2 regions of the Pectobacterium wasabiae CFBP 3304 genome follow, and region 1 is predicted to be linked to the other one. Evidence: predicted binding sites of a transcription regulator. Region 1 holds the regulator's gene; the other holds the start of a gene.
The links. Region 1 encodes LexA, which represses DNA repair genes until DNA is damaged. Its sites were predicted from a motif close to TNCTGTATGTACATACAGNA; they were not measured.

Region 2: a site for LexA is predicted at 1,839-1,858, ahead of A7983_RS17230 (DNA translocase FtsK 4TM domain-containing protein). Genes of this name have one in related genera too.

Annotation. Positions count from the first base shown of each region.
Region 1 is NZ_CP015750.1:2,436,184-2,443,696, forward strand. It holds gene plsB (glycerol-3-phosphate 1-O-acyltransferase PlsB) at 1-1,746, opposite strand, end outside; gene A7983_RS11035 (diacylglycerol kinase) at 2,072-2,437, shown strand; gene lexA (transcriptional repressor LexA) at 2,548-3,156, shown strand; gene zur (zinc uptake transcriptional repressor Zur) at 3,186-3,695, opposite strand; gene A7983_RS11050 (pirin family protein) at 3,802-4,500, opposite strand; gene A7983_RS11055 (LysR family transcriptional regulator) at 4,613-5,509, shown strand; gene A7983_RS11060 (glutathione S-transferase family protein) at 5,581-6,576, opposite strand; gene A7983_RS11065 (DoxX family protein) at 6,697-7,092, opposite strand; gene A7983_RS11070 (YqjK-like family protein) at 7,366-7,513, opposite strand, start outside.
Region 2 is NZ_CP015750.1:3,771,630-3,779,142, forward strand. It holds gene trxB (thioredoxin-disulfide reductase) at 1-723, opposite strand, end outside; gene lrp (leucine-responsive transcriptional regulator Lrp) at 1,308-1,802, shown strand; gene A7983_RS17230 (DNA translocase FtsK 4TM domain-containing protein) at 1,917-5,372, shown strand; gene lolA (outer membrane lipoprotein chaperone LolA) at 5,621-6,232, shown strand; gene A7983_RS17240 (replication-associated recombination protein A) at 6,240-7,513, shown strand, end outside.

The DNA of each region.
Region 1 (7,513 bases):
GCCCAGCGCGTGTTCCAGCAATTCATTCGCTGTCTTTTTGGGAGCCGTAATATCCTTGTGGTAAGGCGTTTGACGCAGCAGTTGCAGGTAGCAATCGAGCTGTTCGTGCATTTGCTCACGCGTCAGTGAACGCTGGCGCGATGCTAATAACGCTGTGGAGCACAAGTTCATCGCGTTTGCTGCCGCAGAGTTATTGATGCGCACCATGATATCCATAGAGATATCTTGCACCGTCGGCGTTAGCCAGCTTGGGCGCTGTGCCTCAATGGGATCAATCGCATCACGCCACTGCGGTACATGCTGGTTCAGATAGGTTGTTAGCGGGAGCGGTTCACCGAAGTTCACATAGCCCTGACCTAAATTACGCAGCTTGCGCAAACCGCGCACCATCTGCATAAAGCCTTCTTTTTCCTTCACTGCGCCGCGTAGCTCTTTCGCATAGGTACCGACTTCCATCACATGCTCGTAACCGACATAAATCGGCACCAGTGTGATAGGACGCGTGCCGCCTCTGAGCATGGCCTGAATGGTCATGGCCAGCGTACCGGTTTTGGGATCAAGAAGACGCCCCGTGCGCGAGCGTCCGCCTTCCATAAAGTATTCAACGGAATAACCACGGGCAAACAACTCGCCCAGGTATTCGCGGAAAATCGTGGAATAGAGTTTGTTGCCTTTGAAGGTTCGACGAATAAAGAACGCGCCAAGACGGCGGAAGATCGGGCCTGCCGGCCAGAAATTAAGGTTGATGCCTGCGGCGATGTGCGGCGGGACTAAGCCTTGATGGTACAGGACGTAGGACAGCAGCAGGTAATCCATATGGCTGCGGTGGCAAGGCACATAGACAATGCCGTGACCATCCTGCGCCAGTTGACGAACGCGTTCGGCGTTATGGACGTTGATCCCCTGATAAAGGCGGTTCCACGTCCAGCTCAATACGCGATCCGACAGGCGCACCGCTTCGTAGGAGAAATCGGCGGCGATTTCTTCCATCAGCGCAATCGCATTTTGCTGCGCTTTCTCATGAGAAATCTTCTTACTGCGTGCCTCATCGTCTACGGCTTTCTTGATCGCTTTGGAATCCAGTAACTTGTTAAACAGATCCTGACGCACCGGTAAACGTGGGCCAACTGCCGCCAAACGCTGGCGAGAGAAGTGCATACGCGCGACACGCGCCAGTTTGTGGGCTATGGTTTTGTCAGTGCCATGCTCAGTCGCCATATAGCGCAGCGACACCGGGCTGGAGAAGCGGACAAAGCTGTCACGGCCTAGCCACAGTACGGCAAAGAATTTTTCGATGCCGTTGAGTAACCGCAGGTGTGGCGTGGCCTGAGAATGGCCTTCTCGACCTGGAGAGCGCCCAAACATCACGGAAACCGGCACCATCTGCACGTCTAGATCTGGATTGGCTCGGTGCAGATCCAGATAGTCGTGGAACAGCTTGACAGATTTCTGTTTGGGAACGTAATAGCGGAAGACGCGCGGCCCGTCATTAATAAATACGTGGCTGGGGAGTTCGACGCCATTGAATTCGAACGACTGCGAGGGATCGGGTAACCCCAATGCCAGGCATTTCGCGCGTAGCGTCAGTAGATCCGCCTGGGAATTATAAGGCAGAACATAGAGTATAGGACGTGAGGGATCTAACCTCAACTCGACCACCGGATCTGTAGGAATAACTTTGCTTTTCACCAACAGTTTCAGTGGGAGATTCAATAGTTTATAGTAAATTTTACGCCAACCTGACATAACAACGTAGAGCCTCTTGTTAGCAATGCGCCGCAAGGATACCAGAAACTGCGCCGGAGATCTGTGGTGATGAGACAACGTAGGTGCGTTAAAATGCGAACTATTTTGCGTATACTCGTCATACTTCAAGTTGCATGTGCGTTGGCAGCGTTTAAATACTCGGCCCGTCGTGGGCCTCGCCCTGAAGGGCCGCTGCAAGCAGCGTTCAAATCTGCTCCCGGCAGATTTGTCACCCGAATCACTTACTTGAGTAAGCTCATCGGGATTCCCTCTCTTGCCGCCTGCCTGGAACTCGAATTATTTAGAGTCTAAAAATGGAGGATAAATGAATAAAGCAACGGGGATGACCCGGATTATTAAGGCGACCGGTTATTCCTTGAAGGGGTTGAAGCAGGCGTGGCAGCATGAGGCGGCATTCCGTCAGGAAACGATACTGACGATTGTCGGCGTTATTATCGCGTGTTTGCTGCCGGTGACGCTGGTTGAAAAACTGCTGCTTATCGGGTCTGTGGTATTGATTATGTTATTTGAGTTGGCTAACAGCGCCATTGAAGCTGTCGTCGATCGCATTGGCCTTGAGCACCACGAATTATCCGGTCGGGCGAAAGATATCGGGTCGGCGGCTGTCTTTGTTGCCATCTTGCTAGCCGCTGCCGTGTGGGGCAGCATTCTCTGGCAACATTTTGCCTGACGGCACGCATAAATGAATAAAAGTCAGGGGCTTTGCCTATATCTCGATTCCCAATTGTGCCTTACCTGTATATACTCACAGCAAGACTGTATAAACAACCAGGGGGCGGAATGAAAGTATTAACAGCAAGGCAGCAGCAGGTTTATGACCTGATCCGCGATCACATTGCGCAAACCGGAATGCCGCCAACGCGGGCGGAAATTGCCCAACAACTGGGGTTCCGCTCTCCGAATGCGGCTGAAGAACATCTGAAAGCGCTGGCACGTAAAGGCGTGATTGAAATTGTCTCGGGGGCATCTCGTGGTATTCGCCTACTGATGGAAGAAGAGACGGGTATTCCTCTGGTTGGGCGCGTGGCCGCAGGTGAACCGCTGCTGGCACAGGAACATATCGAATGCCGCTATCAGGTTGACCCTGCTATGTTCAAACCCAGCGCTGATTTTTTGCTGCGAGTGAGCGGTATGTCGATGAAAAACATTGGTATTATGGATGGTGATTTGCTGGCCGTACATAAAACAGAAGATGTGCGCAACGGTCAGATTGTGGTGGCGCGTATTGACGATGAAGTGACAGTGAAGCGCTTGAAGAAGCAGGGTAATACGGTGCATCTTCTCGCTGAAAATGAAGAGTTCGCCCCTATCGTTGTCGACCTGCGTCAGCAAAGTTTTTCGATAGAAGGTTTAGCGGTTGGCGTTATTCGTAATAGCGACTGGAGCTAACCGTTAGCAAAAAATGATAGCCCTCGGGGCTATCGTTTTTTAATCGGAACAGTATGGTCGTGATCGCAATGATCCGGCTGCTTGCATGATGCCACTTCCTGGCAGTCTCCACATAACCCATGTGCTTCCACAACGCTGTGACGCAGCGTAAATCCTGACTGCTGCGCCAAGTTGCGTAGTGTTTCTTCCACACCCTCGGTTTGACGTTCCGTGACTTGTCCGCAGCGATCGCAGATGAAAAGGGCAGACGTATGGCTGTGGTCTTCGATGTGGTGACACAGCACATAGCTGTTGTTTGATTCAACGCGATGAATGAAGCCTTGTTCCAGCAAAAAATCCAGTGCGCGGTACACGGTAGGCGGTTTAGCCTGAGGTTCAGTGAGGCGCAGAAGATCCAGCAGGTCATACGCGCTGATAGCGCCCGCCTGTTGTGCCATAAGGCGTAAAACCTCCAACCGCTGTGGCGTTAGACGCACCGCGCGCTGCTGACAAATCTGTTCAGCCTGGGCAAGAAGTTTGTCCTGTTTGGTTGAATCCATTGTCATATCACCCTGACACATTGAGGAACAAGACGGATATCTTACCACGACTGAATAAAAACGCCGAGTGAGTGGCGTTTTCCTGCGAAGACGACGGAAAGAAGAACTACACGACCAGATCGATGAGCAGTGCCCGCAAAGGAGTGTCTGCCTGTAGCGTCAACGTCGTTTCTTCCTTGATGAAGGCTCCATCGCCGCAGTGTAATGCTTCACTGTGCTGGCCACCTTTCACCGCCATTGAACCGTGAATCAGTTGGAGATACGCCTGATTTCCCTGTAGCACTATCGTGCTTTGCTCATTTGGTTGGAGATCGACATGGTGGATCCAAACCTGTTGGCGCAGTTGCAGGCTATCTTGCTCGCCTTCCGGTGAGGCAAGCAGAGTATGACTTGATGAATTGAGTCCCATGCGCTGCAATGGGCTGTTCTCTCTGGTCTGGCAGGCATTCAGCCATAATTGCAGACGCGTCAACGGCTTGCTGGTGTTGGTATTATGTTCGCTGTAGCTGACGTTTGGCTGAGTGGCGAGCAACAAAACATCACCAGCTTTAGCCTGAATATGGCCGCCGTTGCTGTCACGGTATTCCGCCTCGCCCTGAAGAATAATGTTCAGGATATCAACCCGTGGGTAGGTTCGCGGCTGGAATGATGCCCCTGGTGCCAGTACTTCCTGATTGAGCACGCGAAGAGAAGCATAGCCCAGCAACTGTGGGTCAAAATAGTGACCGAAAGAGAAAGTATAGCGTGCCTGCAACCAGCCATAATCGGCTTGGCCGCATTGCCCCGCTGCTCTTCGTGTGATCATAATTTTTATCCCCCAGATAATTATTTCTTAAACCGATAGTAATTGTGTGGACGTTGGATTGTTAGCTAGTTAATCTGGTCGGTATGTTCAAAATTCCTGAATGAGTACGAAGATGGCGAGAGAACGAGCATTGACGCTGGAAGCCCTGAGGGTGATGGATGCGATCGATCGTCGTGGCAGCTTTGCCGCTGCGGCAGACGAGCTGGGTAGGGTGCCTTCGGCACTGAGCTATACCATGCAAAAATTGGAAGAAGAGTTAGATGTGGTGTTGTTCGATCGTTCCGGGCATCGTACTAAATTCACGAATGTTGGACGAATGCTGTTGGAGCGCGGGCGTATCTTGCTGGAAGCCGCAGATAAGCTCACCACGGATGCGGAAGCGCTGGCTCGCGGTTGGGAAACGCACCTGACGATTGTGACGGAAGCCCTGATTCCAACTCAGCGGATTTTTCCCTTGATCGATAAACTGGCGCTCAAAGCGAATACGCAGGTATCGATTCTGACGGAAGTACTGGCAGGGGCGTGGGAGCGTCTTGAACAAGGGCGCGCTGATATCGTGATCGCGCCAGACATGCATTTTCGTGCGTCTTCTGAAATGAATACCCGCAAACTGTACACGATGAATAACGTTTATGTCGCTAGCCCAGAGCATCCCATTCATCAGGAGCCTGAGCCGCTATCGGATGCGACTCGTGTGAAATACCGCGGAATTGCAGTCGCGGATACCGCGCGTGAACGTCCGGTGCTGACGGTGCAATTATTGGATAAGCAGCAGCGTCTGACGGTAAGCTCGCTAGATGATAAACGGCGTGCATTGCTGGCTGGATTAGGTGTTGCAACCATGCCTTATCCGATGGTGGCGCAGGATATTGCCGAAGGGCGTTTACTGGTGATTGGGCCAGAGCATCAGATGGAAAGTCAGATTATTATGGCGTGGCGACGAGACAGCATGGGCGAGGCGAAATCCTGGTTCCTGCGCGAAATTCCCAAATTGCTGAACCAACCCTAAATTCCACGCTTTCCTGCGGCAAGGTGTGGCGGTCACACCTTGCCTCAGCACTTCATGCTTTACGTAAAACGTTAGTATAAATCGACAAACGTTTTATCACGCTGGTGAGGCTGGTTCAGGTCTTGCTCTGGCCCCAGAGAAATCACGCCGTGCGGATTAATCGTGCCGTGGCTGCAATAATAGTGATGACGAATGTGCGCCATATCGACGGTATCAGCGATGCCGGGCATCTGATAAATATCCCGCAGAAAGCCGAACAGATTGGGATAATCGCTCAGGCGATACTTATCGCATTTGAAATGCGTGTGATAGACCGGATCGAAACGGATCAGTGTTGTCCATAGCCGCAAATCGGCTTCGGTTAACTGCTCACCAGTGAGATAACGCTGCTTTGCCAGAATGGCTTCCAGATCGGAAAGCGCGGCGAACACGGTCGTTGCAGCTTCATCATAGGCTGACTGAGTCGTCGCAAAACCGGCTTTGTAAACACCGTTGTTGACCTTGTCGTAAATCCAGCCGTTCAATTCGTCAATCTGAGTGCGTAGCGCTTCTGGGTAGTAATCTCCGGCTGCTGCGCCCATACCATCAAAAGCGCTGTTCAGCATGCGGATGATATCCGCCGATTCATTACTGACAATAGTGTGCTGTTCAGTGTCCCACAGGACGGGCACGGTTACCCGACCGCTGTAGCCTGGTTTGGCATGCAGGTAGAGCTGGTAGAGAAATTCGTGCTGATAGAGCGAGTCACCCGTTGCGGCCTCAAAATCGGTACCGAACGTCCAGCCACGATCGAGCATGAGTGGATGAACCACCGAAACGGCGATGTGATCGTCTAACCCTTTCAATTGCCGCATTAACAGCGTGCGATGCGCCCACGGGCAGGCCAGCGAAACATAGAGATGATAACGGCCGGACTGGGCAGAAAAGCCGCCTTTTCCAGTGAGTCCGGGAGCACCATCAGGCGTTACCCAATTGCGGAACACGGATTCTGAACGCTTAAAGTGACCGCCGGTAGATTTGGTTTCATACCAGGTATCGTGCCATACGCCGTCAACCAGTTGTCCCATAAATCCTCCCGTTAGTGAGTGATGATAAAACGACGGCAAGCCTTGTGTGCTTGCCGCCGCTATTTTGAGTGTATGCGTTATTCGACTATTAAGTGTAGTACAGGCCGGAAAAGGCTCGTCTTACCACTTTTTGCCCAGCAGGCGGTCGATACTGAATGCGCCTGGGCCAGCTACCGCTAGCAGGAGGTAGCCGCCAGCGATGGTCAGGTTTTTCATGAACATCAGTTGGTTCATGCCTTCCGCAAAGTTAGAGTGGAAAAGCAGCGCGGTCAGCAGCGTAAAGCCCGCGGTGAACAGCGCGACGGTACGAGTCAGCAGGCCAAACAGAACCGCCAGACCACCACCCAGTTCCAGCAAAATTGTCAGTGGCAGCAGGAAGGTCGGTACGCCCATCGCCTGCATGTATTGTTGTGTGCCTGCATAGGCATCGCCCAACTTACCGTAACCTGCAACGATAAACAGAATTGGCATTAAGATACGTGCAACCAGCAGTGCAGTACTTTCTAAATTTTTCATCATCTCTCCAATTAATTTTGTTGTGGGCTACACGGCCCTATTGTGTTTGTTGTCGCAGGTGTTGTCTGAACGTTTGACCCGCTATCAGGTTATGGGCAGATAGTATAGGGAGATGATTTATGCTACCAGCGAGTATAATTGTTGTTTTATTTCAGAAAAATTGATGTTCGGTTAAGTCTGCAAGAACGCGCTGCAATGACGTGAGCGCGTTAGGCAAGAGTGAGATGAAATGTGTTGAATATGACAGGCAGATAATCGATGCGATAGAGGGCGTTACGGACGTTGATCAAACGTTTTTCGCACGAGTCTGAATGTTCCCCACAGCCCGACGAGGCGGCGTCCCCAGCGGATCATACGGCTAGGGTGGCGCGCACCATAGAGTGCCACGAGGCTGGAGCCAACGATCCAGTATTTACGCCAC
Region 2 (7,513 bases), 1.3 Mb from region 1:
GATAAACACGCCAGCCAGTTCCAATTCTTCAGCGGCATCGCTTTGCGTATCACGGATACGTACACCCGTTACGCCCATATCATCGCCCAGCACTTCATCCAGCGTGCGGTTGGTGTGCAGGATGATGTTGCCGTTTTTGACTTTGTCCATCAGACGGTCGATCAGGATCTTCTCTGAACGGAACGTTTCACGGCGGTGGATCAAATGGACTTCCGCAGCGATGTTAGACAAATACAGTGCTTCTTCGACAGCGGTATTCCCGCCGCCAACGACGGCAACTTTCTGATTCCGATAAAAGAATCCATCACAGGTTGCACAGGCGGAAACGCCTTTGCCTTTAAACGCGTCTTCAGACGGTAGGCCAAGGTAGCGAGCCGATGCGCCCGTGGCGATGATCAGCGCATCACAGGTGTATTCGTCGCTATCGCCGAATAGACGGAATGGACGGTTCTGCAAATCAACACGTTCAATATGATCAAAAATCACTTCGGTATTGAACTTGGTCGCATGGGCGTGCATACGCTCCATCAACAGCGGGCCAGTTAAATCGTCGGCATCGCCCGGCCAATTTTCTACTTCGGTCGTGGTCGTCAGTTGACCGCCTTTTTCCATACCCGTGATTAATACTGGCTGTAAATTCGCGCGTGCAGCATACACTGCGGCAGTGTAGCCAGCGGGGCCTGAGCCCAGAATCAATAACTTGTGATGTTTAACGGTACCCATGCTTTCCTCATTTCATGACGGCGGATAATGTTCATAGAACCAGCCTTTACGACAAACACGTGTCTTTAGCAACGAACATATCTACCACGAACAATGAGAACGATTGTAAGGAAATTACAAGAGTAAAAAAAGTATGCAGAAAAGTTGCTGGCTATTTGTTTAATCGTTAACGACGATGGAGATGATAAATTGCTGAAAAATCAGACGCATTCATAAGTAAAATGATTGAGCTTACCCCTGCGGATGGCTCTGGCTTATCGGATCTGGCAGTTTCTTCTGATTTTCGTTGTTTTACTTTGACAATCGGCTGTGCATTTGCGAAAACATCTAGGTAAGAGGAAATTTTTTGTATGTGGACAGTTAAAAGCTCGGCTTTTTTATTCGTTTTTGCGCAGGTAGGCCTTTGGGCCACGGATATGACGTGATGGTCTTCTTCGCGGGTGAGCAATACGTGGGGCGAGAGCGAAAAGTTAATGACTGTTGATAGACAAAATAGGCAGCGTGTCTTCTTTAAGGGTAACTCTGATACATGAGGTCTATCGGGGTAAAGCGGGTGCAGGGAAAAGTGAAGAGAGACAATAATAATGGTAGACACTAAAAAGCGACCAGGAAAAGATCTCGATCGTATTGATCGTAACATCCTGAACGAATTGCAAAAAGATGGGCGTATTTCCAATGTCGAGCTTTCCAAACGGGTTGGACTGTCGCCAACACCTTGTCTGGAGCGTGTACGTCGTCTGGAAAGACAGGGTTTCATTAATGGCTACACAGCGCTGCTAAACCCGCATTATCTGGATGCGTCACTGCTGGTTTTTGTTGAAATAACGCTAAATCGCGGTGCGCCTGATGTGTTTGAACAGTTTAACTCTGCGGTGCAGAAGTTGGAAGAAATTCAGGAATGCCATCTGGTTTCCGGTGATTTTGACTACCTGTTGAAAACGCGCGTACCGGACATGTCCGCTTACCGTAAACTCCTGGGCGAAACGCTGCTGCGTTTGCCGGGTGTAAACGACACCCGTACTTACGTAGTGATGGAAGAAGTGAAGCAAAGCAACCGTCTGGTCATTAAGACTCGGTAAACGCGTGGGTGCAAAACCCGATAAATTCAGCTACACTCCTGTGAATTTATACAGTCCCAGCGCCGGGTTTTCTCGGCGCTTTGTCATAAACCTTACAGGCCCCTGGAGAGACTCTTGAGCCAGGAATATACAGAAGATAAAGACGTTACCCTGAAGAAACTCAGCGGAACACGTCGTTTGCTTGAAGCGATTTTAATCGTTGTGGCACTTTTTGCCGTTTATCTCAGTGTCGCATTGCTTAGTTTCAGCCCCTCCGATCCCAGTTGGTCGCAGACTGCGTGGCATGAGCCTATCCATAACGTTGGTGGTGTGGCAGGTGCCTGGCTGGCGGATACGCTGTTCTTTATTTTTGGCGTTCTGGCCTATGCCATTCCACCGATTATGTTATCCCTGTGCTGGGTGGCTTTCCGCCAGCGTGATAACCACCAATCCATTGAGTACTTTACTTTTTCACTTCGCCTGATTGGGACGTTGGCACTGATCCTGACCTCTTGTGGTCTGGCTGCGTTAAATATTGACGATCTCTACTATTTTGCTTCCGGTGGTGTATTGGGAAGCCTGTTGAGCAGCTCAATGATTCCACGTTTCAATAGCATGGGGGCGACGCTGGTTCTGCTGTGTGTCTGGGGGGCTGGGTTAACGTTGTTTACCGGCTGGTCATGGTTAACGATCGCCGAAAAAATTGGCGCTGGAGTGTTGGGTTGTCTGACATTCATGTCAAACCGTTCACGTCGCGATGAGGACTATCGTGATGAGAATTATCGCGAAGAAAACGATCGTGAAGAGGATGAGAACGATGTGCTTAACCTGCATCACGATGAAACCTCCGGTGAGGCGATAACGCAACCGCGAGATGACGATGACGTTCTGTTTTCTGCCCCTTCCGTTGCTGATGCCGTACACGACACGGTGGCAGATAACGCGATAGAAGAGGCATCATCTTCAATTGAAAACGTGCCGACTGCTACACAATCGATGCTCTCGGCAGAAACGCCAGCGGCAGCATTGTCTGACTCGTCATTACCTGGCATTGTGTCGCCTGTTACGCCATCTGCGATTGACTCGACGCCACCGCTGAATCCGCCGCTGTATTCGTTTGAGATCCCTGAACCTCCTGTATCGATGCAGGAGAACGTAACCCCGCCTGAGCCCTATGGCAGTGCATCTATGCCTTACGGGAATGCTTACGGAAATAGTGTCGTACCGGCGATCGTAACGCCGCCAGTGGCTCAACCGTTTGCTGATCCGTCACAATCTGCACGTGATATCGATTTCAACGCGAATAACACCTTTATGCCGGCGTTCAGTGCTGATGCGGATGATAACCCGCAGATTAAACGCGGCGTAGGGCCGGAACTGCCACGTCCTAACCCGGTACGCATTCCTACTCGCCGCGAGTTGGCGTCATATGGAATCAAGTTACCGTCGCAGCGGCTGGCCGAAGAGCAAGCAAGGCTACAGGCGCAGAGCGATAGCGTAGAAACGGAATTGACGAACGACGTGTATCAGGAAGAGACACCGGATGACATCGCGCAGCAAGAAACTGCGTTGCAACAAGCGTATCTGGACCAGCAGCGCCAGCGTTATGGTGAAGCGTACCCGTTACAGGAAGACGATGAAGATGCACTTCTGCAAGCGCAGTTAGCCAGAGATTTCGCTGCGCAGCAGCAGTCTCGTTATGACGCCAGCGCGCCGCAGCCTGATGAGGAAGCCCCTGTTTCGCTAGCGTCACCTGCGGTCAGTGAGCCGGTTCACCCAACCCCTGTGGCTCCATATAACGCCTTTTCGTTCTCGCCGTTTAGTGCGGGGAATGAACACGAATCTGAACCGCATACGTTTAACGAATCTGAATCCCCGTATTCGCCGCCGTCCTATCGCGCCGAGCCAACGCTTCCACCGATGCATGCTGGTGAAGATGAGGATGACGACGAGGGGCGCAGCCCGCTGATGTTTGGTCAGCCAGTGCAACCGATGCCAGCGCCTATTGAGGAAGCGAAACAGGAAAATGCACTAGCGCACCATCCTGCAATGGATGGCCTGATTCATCCGTTCCTGGTGCGTAATGAACAACCGCTGCAGAAACCGACAACACCGTTGCCAACGTTGGATTTGTTGACTCCTCCGCCTGCCAGCGAAGCGCCTGTTGATAATTTCGCGCTGGAACAGACTGCGCGACTGATTGAAGCGCGTCTGGCTGATTTCCGGGTAAAAGCGGATGTGGTCGATCACTCTCCTGGTCCGGTGATCACGCGTTTTGAACTCGATTTGGCACCGGGCGTTAAAGCGGCACGTATCTCGAATTTGTCACGCGATTTGGCGCGGTCACTGTCAGTTGTTGCCGTGCGTATTGTTGAGGTGATTCCCGGTAGACCGTATGTTGGGCTGGAATTACCGAACGCGCATCGTCAGACGGTATATCTGCGAGAAGTGCTGGACTGCGACGCATTCCGACATAACCCTTCACCGCTGGCGATCGTGTTGGGGAAAGATATTGCAGGCGAACCCGTCGTTGCTGATTTGGCAAAAATGCCGCACCTGCTGGTTGCGGGTACCACGGGGTCGGGTAAGTCAGTTGGTGTCAACGCCATGATCATCAGTATGTTGTATAAAGCCACGCCAGAAGACGTGCGCTTTATCATGATCGATCCAAAAATGCTGGAACTTTCCGTGTACGAAGGCATTCCGCATTTGTTGACAGAAGTTGTGACCGATATGAAGGATGCGGCAAATGCGCTGCGCTGGTGTGTGGGTGAAATGGAGCGTCGCTATAAGCTGATGTCAGCGCTTGGTGTGCGTAATCTGGCGGGATACAACGAACGCGTGATGACAGCAAATGCGATGGGTCGTCCAATTCCCGATCCGTTCTGGAAGCCGGGCGACAGTATGGATATGACACCGCCAGTGCTGGAGAAACTGCCGTATATTGTCGTCATGGTCGATGAATTTGCCGATCTGATAATGGCGGTGGGGAAGAAGGTTGAAGAACTGATTGCTCGATTAGCACAAAAAGCGCGAGCTGCGGGGATTCACCTGGTACTGGCGACACAACGTCCTTCCGTTGACGTGATCACTGGGCTTATCAAGGCGAATATTCCGACACGTATCGCGTTTACCGTTTCGAGTAAAATCGACTCACGGACTATCCTCGATCAAGGGGGCGCGGAATCGCTCTTGGGAATGGGGGATATGCTGTATATGGCTCCCAACTCCTCGATCCCTGTCCGTGTGCATGGGGCTTTTGTGCGCGATGAGGAAGTCCACGCGGTGGTTCAAGACTGGAAAGCACGTGGTCGCCCTCAATATATCGATAATATCGTCAGCGGTGGCGACGATGGGGAAGGCGGGAGTCTCGGCCTTGATGGCGATGAAGAACTCGATCCTTTGTTCGATCAGGCCGTAGGATTTGTGGTCGATAAACGTCGTGCATCAATCTCTGGCGTACAGCGTCAGTTCCGAATCGGCTATAACCGCGCAGCGCGAATCGTTGAGCAAATGGAGGCTCAGGGCATCGTCAGTTCTCCTGGACACAATGGTAACCGCGAGGTGTTAGCGCCACCATCAATGGAATAACCACGCGGTATCAGTTGAAATCACTCCATCATAAGGGCTGCATGTGCAGCCCTTATGCAAAGAAGCGTAAAAGCAGTAATAAGCAGATAATTCATCTACCACTGTCCGAGTGGGTTCAGATAACATAGATTCATAAATCGCAATGGTTCACAAATAACTGTGATCTACAAAGAACATCGGCGTAACACTAAGCGTTTGGTCTTGATAAAAAAGGCCTGTTATATCAGGAAATACAAAGGATTATGCGTATGAAAAAGTGGTTAGCTATCAGTTGCCTGATTGCGGGAATGACGTCAACCGCTGTCTATGCAGACGCGGCAAAAGATTTGCAGGGGCGGCTCAATAAAGTAAACAGTTTCCATGCAAACTTCAGCCAGACCGTCACCAGCGCGGATGGCGCAGCGGTGCAGGAAGGGGAAGGTGAGCTGTGGTTAAAACGCCCTAATTTATTTAACTGGAAAACAACATCGCCTGATGAAAGTGCATTGATTTCTGACGGGAAAACGCTCTGGTTCTACAATCCCTTTGTTGAGCAAGTCACGGCGACCTGGTTGAAAGATGCGACAGGTAACACGCCATTCATCCTGATTACGCGTAACGATACCGGCGATTGGGATAAATACGATGTGCGGCAGAAAGGTGATGATTTCGAGCTTACACCGAAGTCAGAGAGTGGCAATCTGAAACAGTTCGCGATTAATGTGACGACAAACGGCACGATCAAGCAATTTACCGCGACGGAACAAGATGGGCAGCGTAGTACCTATGTGCTGAAAAATCAGCAAAACGGTGCTGTTAATGCCGCGCGATTTACATTCACGCCACCTAAAGGCGTCACGCTGGACGATCAGCGTCAGTGAGGCCAGCGTGAGCAACCTGTCACTTGATTTTTCCCATAATGAATTCCAACCGCTGGCTGCGCGTATGCGGCCAGCAACATTGGCGCAATACATTGGTCAACAGCACCTGTTAGGTGCCTCTAAGCCACTGCCTCGAGCCATTGAGGCAGGGCAGTTGCACTCGATGATCCTCTGGGGGCCGCCAGGAACGGGAAAAACGACGCTGGCAGAATTAATTGGACATTACGGGCAGGCAGATGTTGAGCGAATTTCTGCCGTGACGTCCGGCATCAAAGAAATTCGTGAAGCGATTGAGCGCGCTCGGCAAAATCGAAATGCAGGGCGACGTACCATTTTGTTTGTTGATGAAGTTCATCGTTTCAATAAAAGCCAGCAGGATGCGTTTCTGCCACACATTGAAGATGGAACAATTACCTTCATTGGTGCAACAACCGAAAACCCTTCTTTTGAACTTAACTCGGCGTTGTTATCACGCGCCCGCGTCTATTTGCTAAAAGCGTTGACGGCAGAAGATATCGAACAGGTGTTGCTGCAGGCGATGAGCGATCGCGAACGCGGATACGGTGAACAGAATATTGTCCTGCCTGCTGAAACCAGTCGAATGCTGGCAGAGTTGGTCAATGGCGATGCCAGACGTGCGCTGAATAGCCTGGAAATGATGGCGGACATGGCGGAAATTGATGCGCAGGGTATGCGTGTCCTAACGCCAGCCCTCCTCAATGAAATCGCTGGCGAACGCAGTGCCCGTTTTGATAACAAGGGCGATCGCTATTACGACCTGATTTCTGCTTTGCATAAATCGGTGAGAGGGTCTGCGCCGGATGCGGCACTTTATTGGTACGCTCGAATCATCACCGCTGGCGGCGATCCGCTGTATGTTGCGCGGCGACTATTGGCGATTGCTTCGGAAGATGTCGGCAACGCCGATCCGCGTGCGATGCAGGTGGCTATCTCTGCCTGGGATTGTTTCACTCGCGTTGGGCCGGCAGAGGGAGAACGTGCTATTGCACAGGCTATCGTTTATCTCGCCTGCGCGCCTAAAAGTAACGCGGTATATAGCGCTTTCAAAGCGGCGATGCAGGATGCGCGCGAGAAACCAGACTATGATGTTCCCGAACATTTGCGCAATGCGCCTACCCGGTTGATGAAAGAAATGGGGCTTGGAGCAGAGTATCGGTACGCGCACAACGAACCTAACGCCTATGCGGCGGGAGAGAGTTACTTTCCCCCGGAAATGGCGGATACGCACTATTACGCGCCTACCTCGCGTGGTCTTGAGGG